2 regions of the Paenibacillus sp. VTT E-133280 genome follow, and region 2 is predicted to be linked to the other one. Evidence: riboswitches for the same ligand, from Rfam matches in the RefSeq annotation. Region 2 holds a riboswitch; the other holds the start of a gene.
The links. Region 2 has a riboswitch for cyclic di-AMP ahead of CA600_RS17215 (TrkH family potassium uptake protein). Riboswitches for the same ligand answer to the same signal wherever they lie in the genome.

Region 1 (5,840 bases), on a different contig from region 2:
AGGAATTTCAGCGTTTACGCCGAATACGCCAGCTGGGTACCTCGTATCTCACCTTTCATGGCGCAGAGCATAGTCGGTTTTCTCATTCTCTAGGGGTATACGAAATTACACGTAGAATTATTTCGCAATTTGAACGAAGCGGTTATAAGGATTGGATTCCTGAAGAAAGTCTGCTCACCTTGTGTGCGGCTTTGCTGCACGATCTGGGGCATGGTCCATTTTCCCATTCTATAGAAGAAGCCTTTGAAATGAATCATGAGGATTGGACTTGTCGAATTATTCTGGAGGACACAGAGATTACTGAGATCTTGCGTGATGTGGAGGAGGATTTTCCTCGTAAAGTAGCCTCAGTAATCGCTAAAACTTATGAGCATGAAATTGTTGTAAATCTGGTTTCAAGTCCGCTAGATGCTGATCGCATGGATTATTTGCTGCGTGATGCGTACTATACAGGTGTAAACTATGGAACGATCGACATTGATCGGATTTTAAGAATGCTGCGTCCTTATAATGGTCGAGTTGTTGTAAAAGAATCGGGAATGCATGCCATTGAAGATTATTTAATGTCGCGTTATCAAATGTACTGGCAAGTGTATTTTCATCCGGTGACACGTAGCTCAGAGATTATCTTGCGACAAATTTTCCGTAGAGCCAAGGAGCTTTTCCAAGAGGGGTACAATTTTAGTTTCATGATTAATCCGCTGGAGGATTTGTTCCGTGGTGAGGTGACAGTAAAGCAATATTTAATGCTGGATGAAGCACTGGTACAGACGGCTTTTATGCAGTGGACGCTTGAAAAAGATGAGCTACTAAGCGACTTGTGCACCCGTTTTATTCATCGTAAACTGTATAAATACGTTGAGATGGAGAATCTCGATACAGATATGATTACTGAAATTCGCAGCAGTTTTGCGGCAGCGGGTCTTCACCCAGAATATGATTTGGAGATTGATTTTCCGACAGATCTGCCCTATGATGTGTTCCGTCCGGGAGAAGCTTTTGACAATAAACAAATTCTGCTGCTTGATCGGCATGATCATCTGCGGGAAATTTCAGAGGTATCCGATATTGTACGTTCTATTAGCGGCATTCACCGTGGCAGATATCATCTTTATTTTCCTCAGGATAAGTTGAGAAAAGTGCTTACACGATTGCCTTCTTCTATCGCAGAGATTTTTGCAAAATAATACAAAAAAATATAGCATTTTTGACAAGGAGTGAAGGTTAAAATGTATCTGTTTGACACACATACGCATCTGGATGCGCCTCAATTCGACGAGGATCGCGAAGAAGTTATCGCTCGTGCTGTAGAAGCAGGAGTTAGCAAGATGATTAATATCGGATTTAATCGGGAGACGATTCCCTCAACGATGAAGCTGGCGGAATCTTACGATTATATTTATGCGGCAGTGGGTTGGCATCCTCAGGATGCGATTGATATGAAAGATGGAGATCTCGATTGGATCGCTTCTCTATGCAGTCATAAGAAAGTGGTGGCGATCGGTGAAATCGGACTGGATTATTACTGGGATACTTCTCCCAAGGATGTGCAGCATGAAGTTTTTCGCAAGCAAATTGGACTAGCCCGCGAACTGAATATGCCGATTTGTATTCATGATCGTGATGCCCATGAGGATGTTGTACGGATTTTACGGGAGGAAAAAGCAAATGAGGTTGGAGGCGTGATGCACTCGTTCTCTGGAAGCTGGGAAACGGCTAAGATGTGCTTGAATCTTGGTTTTCATTTATCCTTTGGAGGACCTATTACGTTCAAAAATGCAAGAGTGCCAAAAGAAGTACTTGCGCAGACCCCTCTAGACCGATTATTGATCGAAACCGATGCTCCATATTTGACTCCGCACCCCTTCCGCGGAAAGCGAAATGAGAGCGCTCATGTGAAGCTGGTAGCAGAGGCAGCAGCTGAAATTAAAGGGTTAACATGGGAAGAATTGGCTAAAATAACGTATGCGAACGCACTGGAACGATTTGGGATTGAGTGAAAACGGGAGAAAAACAGGCGAAAAATAGAGAATGGCCGATATATTAAACTTTTTTAATATAAAAACAGCTGAATATTACAATATTTTAACCATATTTTTGCTTAAACGTGGTTGAATCGTCCTTTACAACATGCATCAAAACAGGATATCATCTTTTCAGTGATGTGAGCTGTGTTACAGTGACAGCCATATATTCATGGATCGTCTCGCTGAGTCTCCGTATGGAGAACGGGGGAACCAATATTGACCTGCCGCATGCCTGTATTTAAAATACGGTTTAGACGTGCCGTAGGACAGTATTTGATTTCTTCACGTGGTCTTTGGGGTGAATTTAAGGGCAACCGCCATGAGCGGGTGACCTGAAATAGGGCGTCTCTCTTTCGTCCGAACCCGACAGCTAACCCCGTAAGCGCAAGTAAGAGAGGCAACCTCGTGCACAAGCATTCTCTATTCTGATATTGGAGAAGCCACGAAAGAGTCCTCAGTTGAACTCTTTTTAGGCTTTTTTATTTTTGAATAAATAGAATGTTACCCACATACTGTTATATAACAGGGGTGGGAGTAGCTGTGCCGAGCAGGCGATCCATGAGCAGGAGACGCTAAGTTATTACGTGCGTGTCCTGTGACAATCTCAAATAGTTTCGTCAAAGGAATTCAGTCCTCATGATATACAATTGACGACGGGGCTATGTAAGGAGGATGGAGAGAATGGGCGTATTCCAACCAGAAGTATCCCATGATTCGCAGTCATCCAGCAGGTCTTTCGCATTACGGTGGGAGCAAGTAAATACTCGCGTGCTTTTACTTGCAGGCGTGATTTCAGTCGCTATCGCGTTACTTATTCTGCTGTACGTACACGGTCAAAGTAACAAACAATTATTTTTAGTAATAGACGGGCAAACACAGACGCTTGAAACGCGGGAAGCGCTTCTTGGTGATGTGTTGGAGAAAGAGCAAATTTCGCTACAGCCGCATGATGAACTATCTTTAGGTCTGAGTGATGAAATAAAAGACGGTGACCGTGTCGTTATCAATCGTGCGCAGAAAATTAGTCTTACTGCGGATGGAGCAACAAAAACGTTATATACGACCGAGGATACAATTGGTAAAGCAATTGAGAAAATGGGCATTACCCTAGAAGGTCATGATAAGATTTTCCCTTCGTTAGACACCACCATTTCTGCAAACATGGAGGTTAAGATTGTTCGCATCAACAAACAGACCGTACAGCGAACAACTGACTTACCCTTCAGAGTCATCAAGACAGCAGACCCCTCCCTTACTGTGGGAACAGTTAGAGTGGCACAGGCAGGCAAACCAGGCGTCATGATTCAGCATATTGAAAAGATCTACCAAGACGGAGAACTGGCCTCTATGCGCATGATTGGTAAGGAAGTACAAACGGTAACGAAAGATAAGATTATTGCCGTTGGTACCAAAGCACTTCCTAAGCCGGCTGTAGCTAAGACTACAACAACTTCCAAATCAAACACCACTTCAAAAACGGCTAAAGTTAGCGCCAAGACTAATAACGTCACAAGCAAGGCTGGCGTAGACTTTGAGTACAAGAAGATGATTAAGAATGTCTCCATGACAGCTTATTCGTCAGAAGAGGCAGGTATAGGTACCAAAACGGCTTCCGGAACACGCGTAACGGAAGGTCGCACAATTGCTGTAGATCCGAATGTAATTCCTATTGGCTGGTGGGTATATATCGAGGGACTTGGATTCCGCCGAGCAGAAGATACTGGCGGTGCCATTAAGGGCAATAAAGTAGATGTCTACTACGATTCACTGAGCCATGTTCGTAATTTCGGTCGTAAATCACGAACCGTTTATGTGATTGGACCTGTGAAGCCGGAGTTAAACTAGGCTGAAGCTTTTGCAAATTATTCTTTGATAAGCTATAGTGATGATAACCGTTAAGGAACGCCAGATGATCATTTCGTTGATCGCAGAGCAACCGCTCATCACTTATACATTCTTTAACCAAAAGAAGAGGAGCGAAACCTCTTCTTTTTTGCTTTTTTTGGAAGGAGTCAGAGATATGATTAAGGAACTAATTGTCGTCGAAGGTAAGAGTGATACCGTCGCTGTTAAACGCGCTGTAGAAGCAGATACGATCGAAACAGGGGGCTCGGCTGTAGACCGGACCGTAATTGCGAAGATCGCGCTTGCTATGGAGCGTAGAGGGGTGATTATTCTTACGGACCCGGATCACGCCGGTGAACGAATCCGCAAGATTGTGTCTGCAAAGGTGCCGGGCTGCAAGCATGCCTTCATTCCGGAGAAGGACGCAACCCGCAAAGGAGATATCGGTGTGGAGAACGCTTCTCCAGAGGCGATTCGTCATGCGCTGCGGAATGTACATACCTCTTTTGAAGGAGCACCTGCTTTAATCGGACTTGATGATCTAATGGCCGCTGGAATGCTTGTACACCCTCGGGCAGCTGAAAGACGTATGGCACTTGGTAATTTGCTTGGAATCGGATATTGTAATGGCAAGCAGCTGTACAAGCGGCTGGCGATGTTTGGAATTACGCGGGAGGAATTTGCCGGAGCTCTCGCCCAAATTGATCAGGGGGGCATTACTTCATGAGTGGTAGAGAGGAAATTTCAACTCCAAAACGGACGAAAGAAATTATTCAACGTTATGGATTCAAGTTCAAGAAGAGCTTAGGACAGAATTTTTTGATTGATCAAAATATATTGGACAAGATTGTAGACGCTGCCGGGCTAGATAGCGGCTCTGGGGCATTGGAGATCGGTCCCGGCATTGGGGCGCTGACAGAACGTTTGGCGCTAACATCTGGAGCGGTAACCGCTGTGGAGATCGACCGTAGATTGATTCCTATTTTAAGAGACGTACTTTCCCCTTATCCGCATGTTAAGGTTCGTAATGATGATGTTCTGAATGTAAATCTGCAGGAGTTGTTCAAAGAAGATTTTGCATCCGTGAACAAGGTAAGCGTAGTTGCCAATCTGCCGTATTATGTGACTACTCCGATTCTGATGAAGCTGCTCGAAGAGAAGCTTCCACTTGATAACATCGTTGTAATGATTCAGAAAGAGGTTGCGGAGCGTATGGCTGCTTCTCCGGGAGGAAAGGAATATGGGAGCCTTAGCATTGCCGTGCAGTACTACAGCGAGCCTGAGCTCGTCTGCATTGTGCCGCGTACGGTGTTCATTCCTCAACCTAATGTGGAGTCCGCTGTAATCCGTCTAAAGGTAAGAGAGCGTCCACCGGTAGAAGTTGAGAGTGAGAAGCACTTCTTTGAGGTCGTCCAAGCTTCTTTCACACAGCGCCGTAAGACGATTGCTAACAATCTCAAGGCTCGTTACTTCCCTGGAGAGGGACGTGAGCGTCTGGAGGCTTTACTCGCAGAAGCTGGGATTGAACCAACCCGTCGTGGAGAAACGTTAAGTCTAGAAGAATACGCCCGATTGAGCGGTGTTCTGTTGGCTGCTGGAATTGAATAAGCTAAAAACATAGCTAGTTATGAACCAACTGAGGCCTTTGCCCATACGATGGGGTAGAGGTGGTGGTTGTAATGAATTTAGGAGACTTGGTCGTTCGTAAATCTTATGGCGGAGATTTGACTTTTCGTGTAGATCATATTGTGCAGGACAGAGCGGTCATCAAAGGCACAGATTTCCGTCTGTTGGCGGATTCTCCTCTGAATGACTTGGTTCAAGTGCCTCCTACCCGGATTACGGAACGAGGACAGCAGGCACAGATTAAAGCGAATGAATCACTGACACAGCTGCGGAAAGACCGACAGGAGCAAAGTCAGCGGAGCGGCAGCGCTCTATCAGAAGGCGCATGGGCTCCATCGCCTA
Region 2 (5,840 bases):
ATTTTCTGCTATGACATCTTTTTTCATGATCGGGTGTCTCACCGTTACTTCTTTAACCTACAGATGTAGGTTCAACCGGCTTAGGTTCTGATTTTTGCGGCGGGTTAAACCGATAGACGATGTAGGCCACTATGAACGGCATGATAATCGCGAAGATACCAGCCCCTACATTCACGCTTTCCTTCATAAAGATCAGCGTAGCGCCCATCAGAATGCTGTCAAACACGACGTGACTGAACATGACGGCAATAAAGCCGTAACGAAGGAAAATATAGCTAAAGAGCAAACCGATCACGGTCAGCTCAATGGGACGGGAACTGATGGGATAGATCGGATACAACGTATGGCCAAACGCCCAAACCAGCGTGGTGATCAGGCTAGCAATGAACGTGCTACGGAATACTTTTTTCAACATAGGGATTCCAAAAAAACGATAAATAGCTTCCTCGGATAAACCTGCGAGCCATGCAACGATGGGCAGCAGCCAAGCATATCTCATGTTGTAAGGAGATTGAGTGGCGTCAGTAGTGGACCAGTTCTGCAAGGTAAATGATAATACGATGAACATAAGGGTCTGCACCCCTAGCAGCACGAATGCCCAGACGTATCCAGCCCGGATACTATCCAGCACATATTTTCCATAGCCAGGCTCTTTAGCGCGAGGCCATGGGTTCATCCCCTCTTCTTTTTTCCATAGGCCGTCCCCTCCAACTAAAGAAAAATATAGCAAGGAGGACATTAGGAGGCTATATAAGGCATAAATGATGAACATAATGACGGAAGTTATCTGAGCCTCGAGTCCTTCGCCGGAGGATTCAGGAAGCATATTATAGGTGCTGATCATCATGATTACAAAATAAGCTGAGCTTAGGAATATTCCGCGCTTAAAGGAAGTATGTTCTCTTCTAAGTATGCTGTAGATGAGTGCCAGAATTCCTAAAGCTAAAGTAGGCAGACCGTAGCCGAATAAAGTAAGCTTTTCTGCGAGAGAGGTCTGATCCTTTACATAGGAGGTATGCCAGGCTGGAGCGGCGAATCCTGCTTTAAAGCTGGATACCTGTTCGCCAGTGAAATCGAAATAATAGTGTAGTAAGGATTCGCCAACCTGAACGGAACGATCTGTATACACAAGCCCATAGTTTCCCGTATTTGATTCAATTTGCAATTTGGCGGGATTCACCCCCCATTCCTGAAGCCAAGGTCGGGCAAGATTTTCTTTTTGGGCTAGAGACAAGTCAGTTCCCTTGTCCTCTTCTTTTGCACTAGTGGATACATTGCTTGGTGACCCTGCAGATGATCCTTCTACTCCTTGTTTGAAGGCGACAATCACGCCAGTATACATATTGAGGTCAACGGTGATTAGCGGCTCTTGTTCCGCTGAAGGACTAAGTGTTACACGGAAAATGTCAAAAGGATATCGTTGATCCAGCTTCTTCTTTGTATAGTCCTCCAAAAGCTTCTCGCGGGACATATAACCATAAAAGGAAGAATCCGTATCATAGAGTACATTCCACTGATCATTTGGTGCTTTGGTGTAGTTTAGCTTTTGTTCTGCAAATGATATCGCTTTGTCGCGGGCTTCCGCCTTGCTGATGACAGTAGTATCTTCCCCCACGGGGCTATTTAGCACTGAGGGAGCAATCTGAAACATAATAAATAGAATAAGACCGATAATGCCCGAGATGATGAGCCTCTTGGAGAGGGCACGTTGCTGTAAGGGCTGGCCGACGGGATTCATGTAACGCCTCCTTGTAAATTGACAATGTTATGTTCCATTATAGTATTAGTGCCATGATAGTTACAAAAATCATCGTACATTCTTTTTATGGGTAATAGAGATATTATAGAATAGGTATCTGAATATATACCATGAATTTAAAGTGATCATTTCTTCATTTTTCATGAAAATCGATGCAATTGCAGGGAAAACACGGAAAAGTGATGAGAAAAGGTACTCCTACTGGTACATCCTCTCCAAACCGCATTTTTCATATGAATCACCATTAATAGTGTCTTTGTGATTTATCGAAATAACATATATAATTTGTATGCAATTGTATATAGCCGAATTTCAGGTGAAAACGGGGGAACCACAGGAAGTAATGAAAAGATGAGTATACACCATAGGCGGTGTCTTTATTCATCAGGGGTGAATTTCGTTCTAGGAACGAATAGGGCAGCCTGCACAGTCCGAATCCGTCAGCTAACCTCGTAGGCTAATTTACTGCAGGAACCAAGGGTAGCATTGGTTTTCCAGTGCTTTTTTTGTTGGAATTCTTTAAATTTAGATAAGAGGGTGACGTAGTGGCTTCACAGTTTCGCAGGGTTTCTGAATCAAAGTTTCTGAAGCTTTCTCCGCCTCAGATTATGGTGCTTGGTTTTGCATCGATCATTCTGATTGGAGCCTTGCTGCTTATGCTTCCCATTTCGAGTACCAGTGGGAATGCTGTGAGTTTTATTGATGCGTTGTTTACTGCAACATCGGCCACCTGTGTGACAGGACTTGTGGTGCTGGACACCGGGACGACATTCACCATTTTTGGGAAAACCGTAATTATGGTGCTTATCCAGGTTGGTGGCTTAGGGTTTATGACAATGGCGACCTTATTTGCCATGATGATGAAACGCAAAATTTCCTTGCGGGACAGATTGATCCTTCAGGAAGCCATGAACCAAGGCTCTATGGAGGGGATTGTTCGACTGATCCGTAGAGTACTTATTTATTCTTTGGTCATCGAAGGCTGTGCAGCGGTGCTTCTGTCCTTACGCTGGGCGTTTGATATGCCACTGGGAAAGGCCATTTATTTTGGAATATTTCATGCGGTGTCTATGTTTAATAATGCTGGATTTGATATTTTCGGGGATTTCCGGAGTTTAACCGATTATGTATATGACCCGCTTGTGAACATCGTGGTGATGTTTCTGATTGTCTCTGGCGGGATTGGTTTTATTGTCATGTCGGATCTGGTGGAGTTTCGTGTCAAACGTAAATTATCTTTGCATAGCAAAGTTGTACTCTCCACCACTGCAGGGCTTATTCTTATCGGCGCTTTGGTTATTTTTATATTCGAATTTACAAATCAGCGCACTCTGGGTAATCTGAATTTTGGCGGCAAAATATTATCGGCATTCTTTCAGTCTGTATCGCCCCGAACCGCTGGCGCCAACACGGTGGATATTGCCGGACTGCGGCAAGCCTCACAGTTCTTTATGGTTATCCTTATGTTTATTGGTGCATCACCGGGCTCAACGGGTGGCGGGGTCAAGACTACGACCTTTACCATTATGATTGGTGCAGTAATCGCGATGCTGCGCGGGCGTGAAGATGTTGTGCTGTTCCGTTACCGATTGGCGCAGGAGCGTATCTATAAAGCGTTGACGTTAACTTTACTGGCTTTACTATTGGTCCTTTCTGTATCAATGTTACTGTCCACAACAGAGGATAGTAATTTCTTAGCAATATTATTTGAGACGACCTCAGCCTTTGCTACGGTGGGACTAAGTATGGGGCTTACACCTGAACTGTCTGTTATCGGCAAGATTCTGATTTGTCTGACGATGTTTGCGGGTCGCCTGGGTCCATTAACATTAGTGTATGCGCTAGGACCAAAACAGGGTAAACCATTGTATAAGCACCCAGAAGGTAAAATAATTATTGGATAGGAGTTAATCCGAAATGAAAGCACAGCAATTTGTAGTAATCGGCTTAGGCCGCTTCGGTTCAAGTCTTGCACTTGAGCTGATGGAAATGGGCTACGAGGTGCTCGGCATCGATCACCAAGAGGAGCGCGTGGAGGATATGAGCGATCATCTGACGCATGCGGTAGTGGCTGATGCTACAGATGAAGGAATTATGCGCTCGCTTGGCGTACGGAACTTTGACTGTGGGATTGTTGCGATTGGTGACAATATGGAACGAAGCATTCTGGCGGCGATATTGTTAAAAGAGATCGGAGTCAAGCAAGTAGTAGCCAAGGCGATCTCGATCCTTCATGGTCGTGCGTTGTCTAGGCTGGGTGTGGACAGGGTTATTTTTCCAGAGCGGGATATGGGCATTCGTGTAGCGCATCAGCTCGTGACACCCAATTTGCTGGATTATATTGAACTTTCCAAGGATTATAAAATCGTCGAGCTAACCGTTCCGTCTTGCATGAACGGGAAAAGCTTATCAGATTTAAATACAAGAGCAAAATATGGCTGCAGTATTGTTGCCCTGAACCGGGAAAGTGGAATAATAGTGGCTCCAACGGCACATGATCATCTGAGTGAGGGAGACGTTATGGTACTCATTGGTTCTAATGAAAGTATTGATCGATTTGAGGATGAAGTTGTAAACCAGGATTAAATAGATAATCCCTCCGTCCTTTACATAGGACGGAGGGATTTTTTTAATTAAGATTGCACGCAGAGGTATGTACTATACCTCTCGTTCCGTCAGAAACATCTCTTCTGTGACCTGCACGAGGCTGCGGGCCGCTGTGCTCAGGCTTCCATCGTCACGGTAAATCAGACAGGTAGTTCGCTGAGTCTGCTCCAGCTCCTTAATATGCAGAGATACCAGCCCACCGCCGTTTAACAGCTGCGGACGCAGATAAGACTTGGGCAGTAAGGCTGCCACATTGACTGTCGGCAGCAGCCGCACGATGGCTTCGAAGGAGTCAATCTCCATACGTACGTCCGGATCAATCCCGCAGCGCTGGAACAGATCGTCTGTTAGACGGCGGTACCAGGTGCCTTTGGAGAAGAGGATCATCGGCAGTCGGGACAGATCATTCATGGTTAGCTTAGAAGCATAATTCAGAGGATGATGCTCAGAGACAACCAGTCGAAGCTGATCCTCAAACAAAGAAATACAGCGCAGTCCAGGCTCTTGAATAGAGGATGCGATCAGACCTATATCTGACTTTCCTTCACTGACAGAGGAGACAATCTCATGCGTTCGGCCGGTGATTAGCTTTAACTCCGAAGTCGGGTATTTCTCCATATATGCGTTAACTAGTGGAGGCAGAGTGGTCTGCAGTGAGGTAAGTGAAGCCCCTAAAGTGACCAGCTTAGGCTCGCCTTCTTTGTATTTAGACAAAGCCTCCAGAAATTTAGAGCGCTGCTGCCGTTGTTCAAGTGCGTAGGAATAAGTAAGACGCCCAACCTCGGTTAACTCCAGGCGCTTGCCATAACGATTAAATAGCGCGACCCCCAGCCGTTCTTCCAGCTTGGAGATTTTACGAGATAAGGCAGGTTGGGACAGATTGAGCTGGCGGGAGGCCCGATTCAAGCTGGAGTGCTCCACAACCGCTGCAAAAACATCTAAATCGTCAAACATATTTAGGTTCCTCTCGTAGTGCAATCTATAAACAGTAGTGACGAAATTCATAGCCATGAAGACAATACTTCTTGCTCCATAAGGAAATAAAAGATTTGTCGGAAAATGTTGTCTTTCTAAATGAGAATTATTATCATATAAAATCTATTCTTATGCGTTTATTGTATAACGTTTAATAATTAGATTGCAATTCCCTTATAAGGGAAAAAGGAGTAACATGAAAAGTGACACAAGATATTCACATTTTGTGAAAAAGAAAACAAAGTCCGGGAACCCAAGGATAGCGGTAAAATATAGACGTTCTGTCATTACATAGTCTACGTTATCCTGTGTCAAATGTAGTTCCGGCGGTGAATACACAATAATGAAAACGCTGTTTTAATCGGAAAGGGGTTACTTTGTATGAAAGGATTTTATTCCAGAAAGATTCATTCCTTGCTAGGCGTTATCCCGCTTGGAGCTTTCTTCATTGAGCACATGATGACGAATTTTGCGGCTGTAGAGGGTGGCGCTTCCGGTT

Region 1: linked by a shared signal. The riboswitch ahead of CA600_RS18880 (3D domain-containing protein) and the one ahead of CA600_RS17215 (TrkH family potassium uptake protein) in region 2 are both predicted to bind cyclic di-AMP.

Annotation. Positions count from the first base shown of each region.
Region 1 is NZ_NFUX01000044.1:45,506-51,345, reverse strand. It holds gene CA600_RS18890 (HD domain-containing protein) at 1-1,187, shown strand, start outside; gene CA600_RS18885 (TatD family hydrolase) at 1,230-2,000, shown strand; cyclic di-AMP (ydaO/yuaA leader) riboswitch at 2,198-2,427, shown strand; gene CA600_RS18880 (3D domain-containing protein) at 2,709-3,872, shown strand; gene rnmV (ribonuclease M5) at 4,048-4,599, shown strand; gene rsmA (16S rRNA (adenine(1518)-N(6)/adenine(1519)-N(6))-dimethyltransferase RsmA) at 4,596-5,480, shown strand; gene yabG (sporulation peptidase YabG) at 5,552-5,840, shown strand, end outside.
Region 2 is NZ_NFUX01000039.1:6,691-12,530, forward strand. It holds gene CA600_RS17210 (CPBP family intramembrane glutamic endopeptidase) at 53-1,738, opposite strand; cyclic di-AMP (ydaO/yuaA leader) riboswitch at 2,053-2,234, shown strand; gene CA600_RS17215 (TrkH family potassium uptake protein) at 2,368-3,663, shown strand; gene CA600_RS17220 (potassium channel family protein) at 3,677-4,345, shown strand; gene CA600_RS17225 (LysR family transcriptional regulator) at 4,418-5,320, opposite strand; gene CA600_RS17230 (succinate dehydrogenase cytochrome b558 subunit) at 5,723-5,840, shown strand, end outside.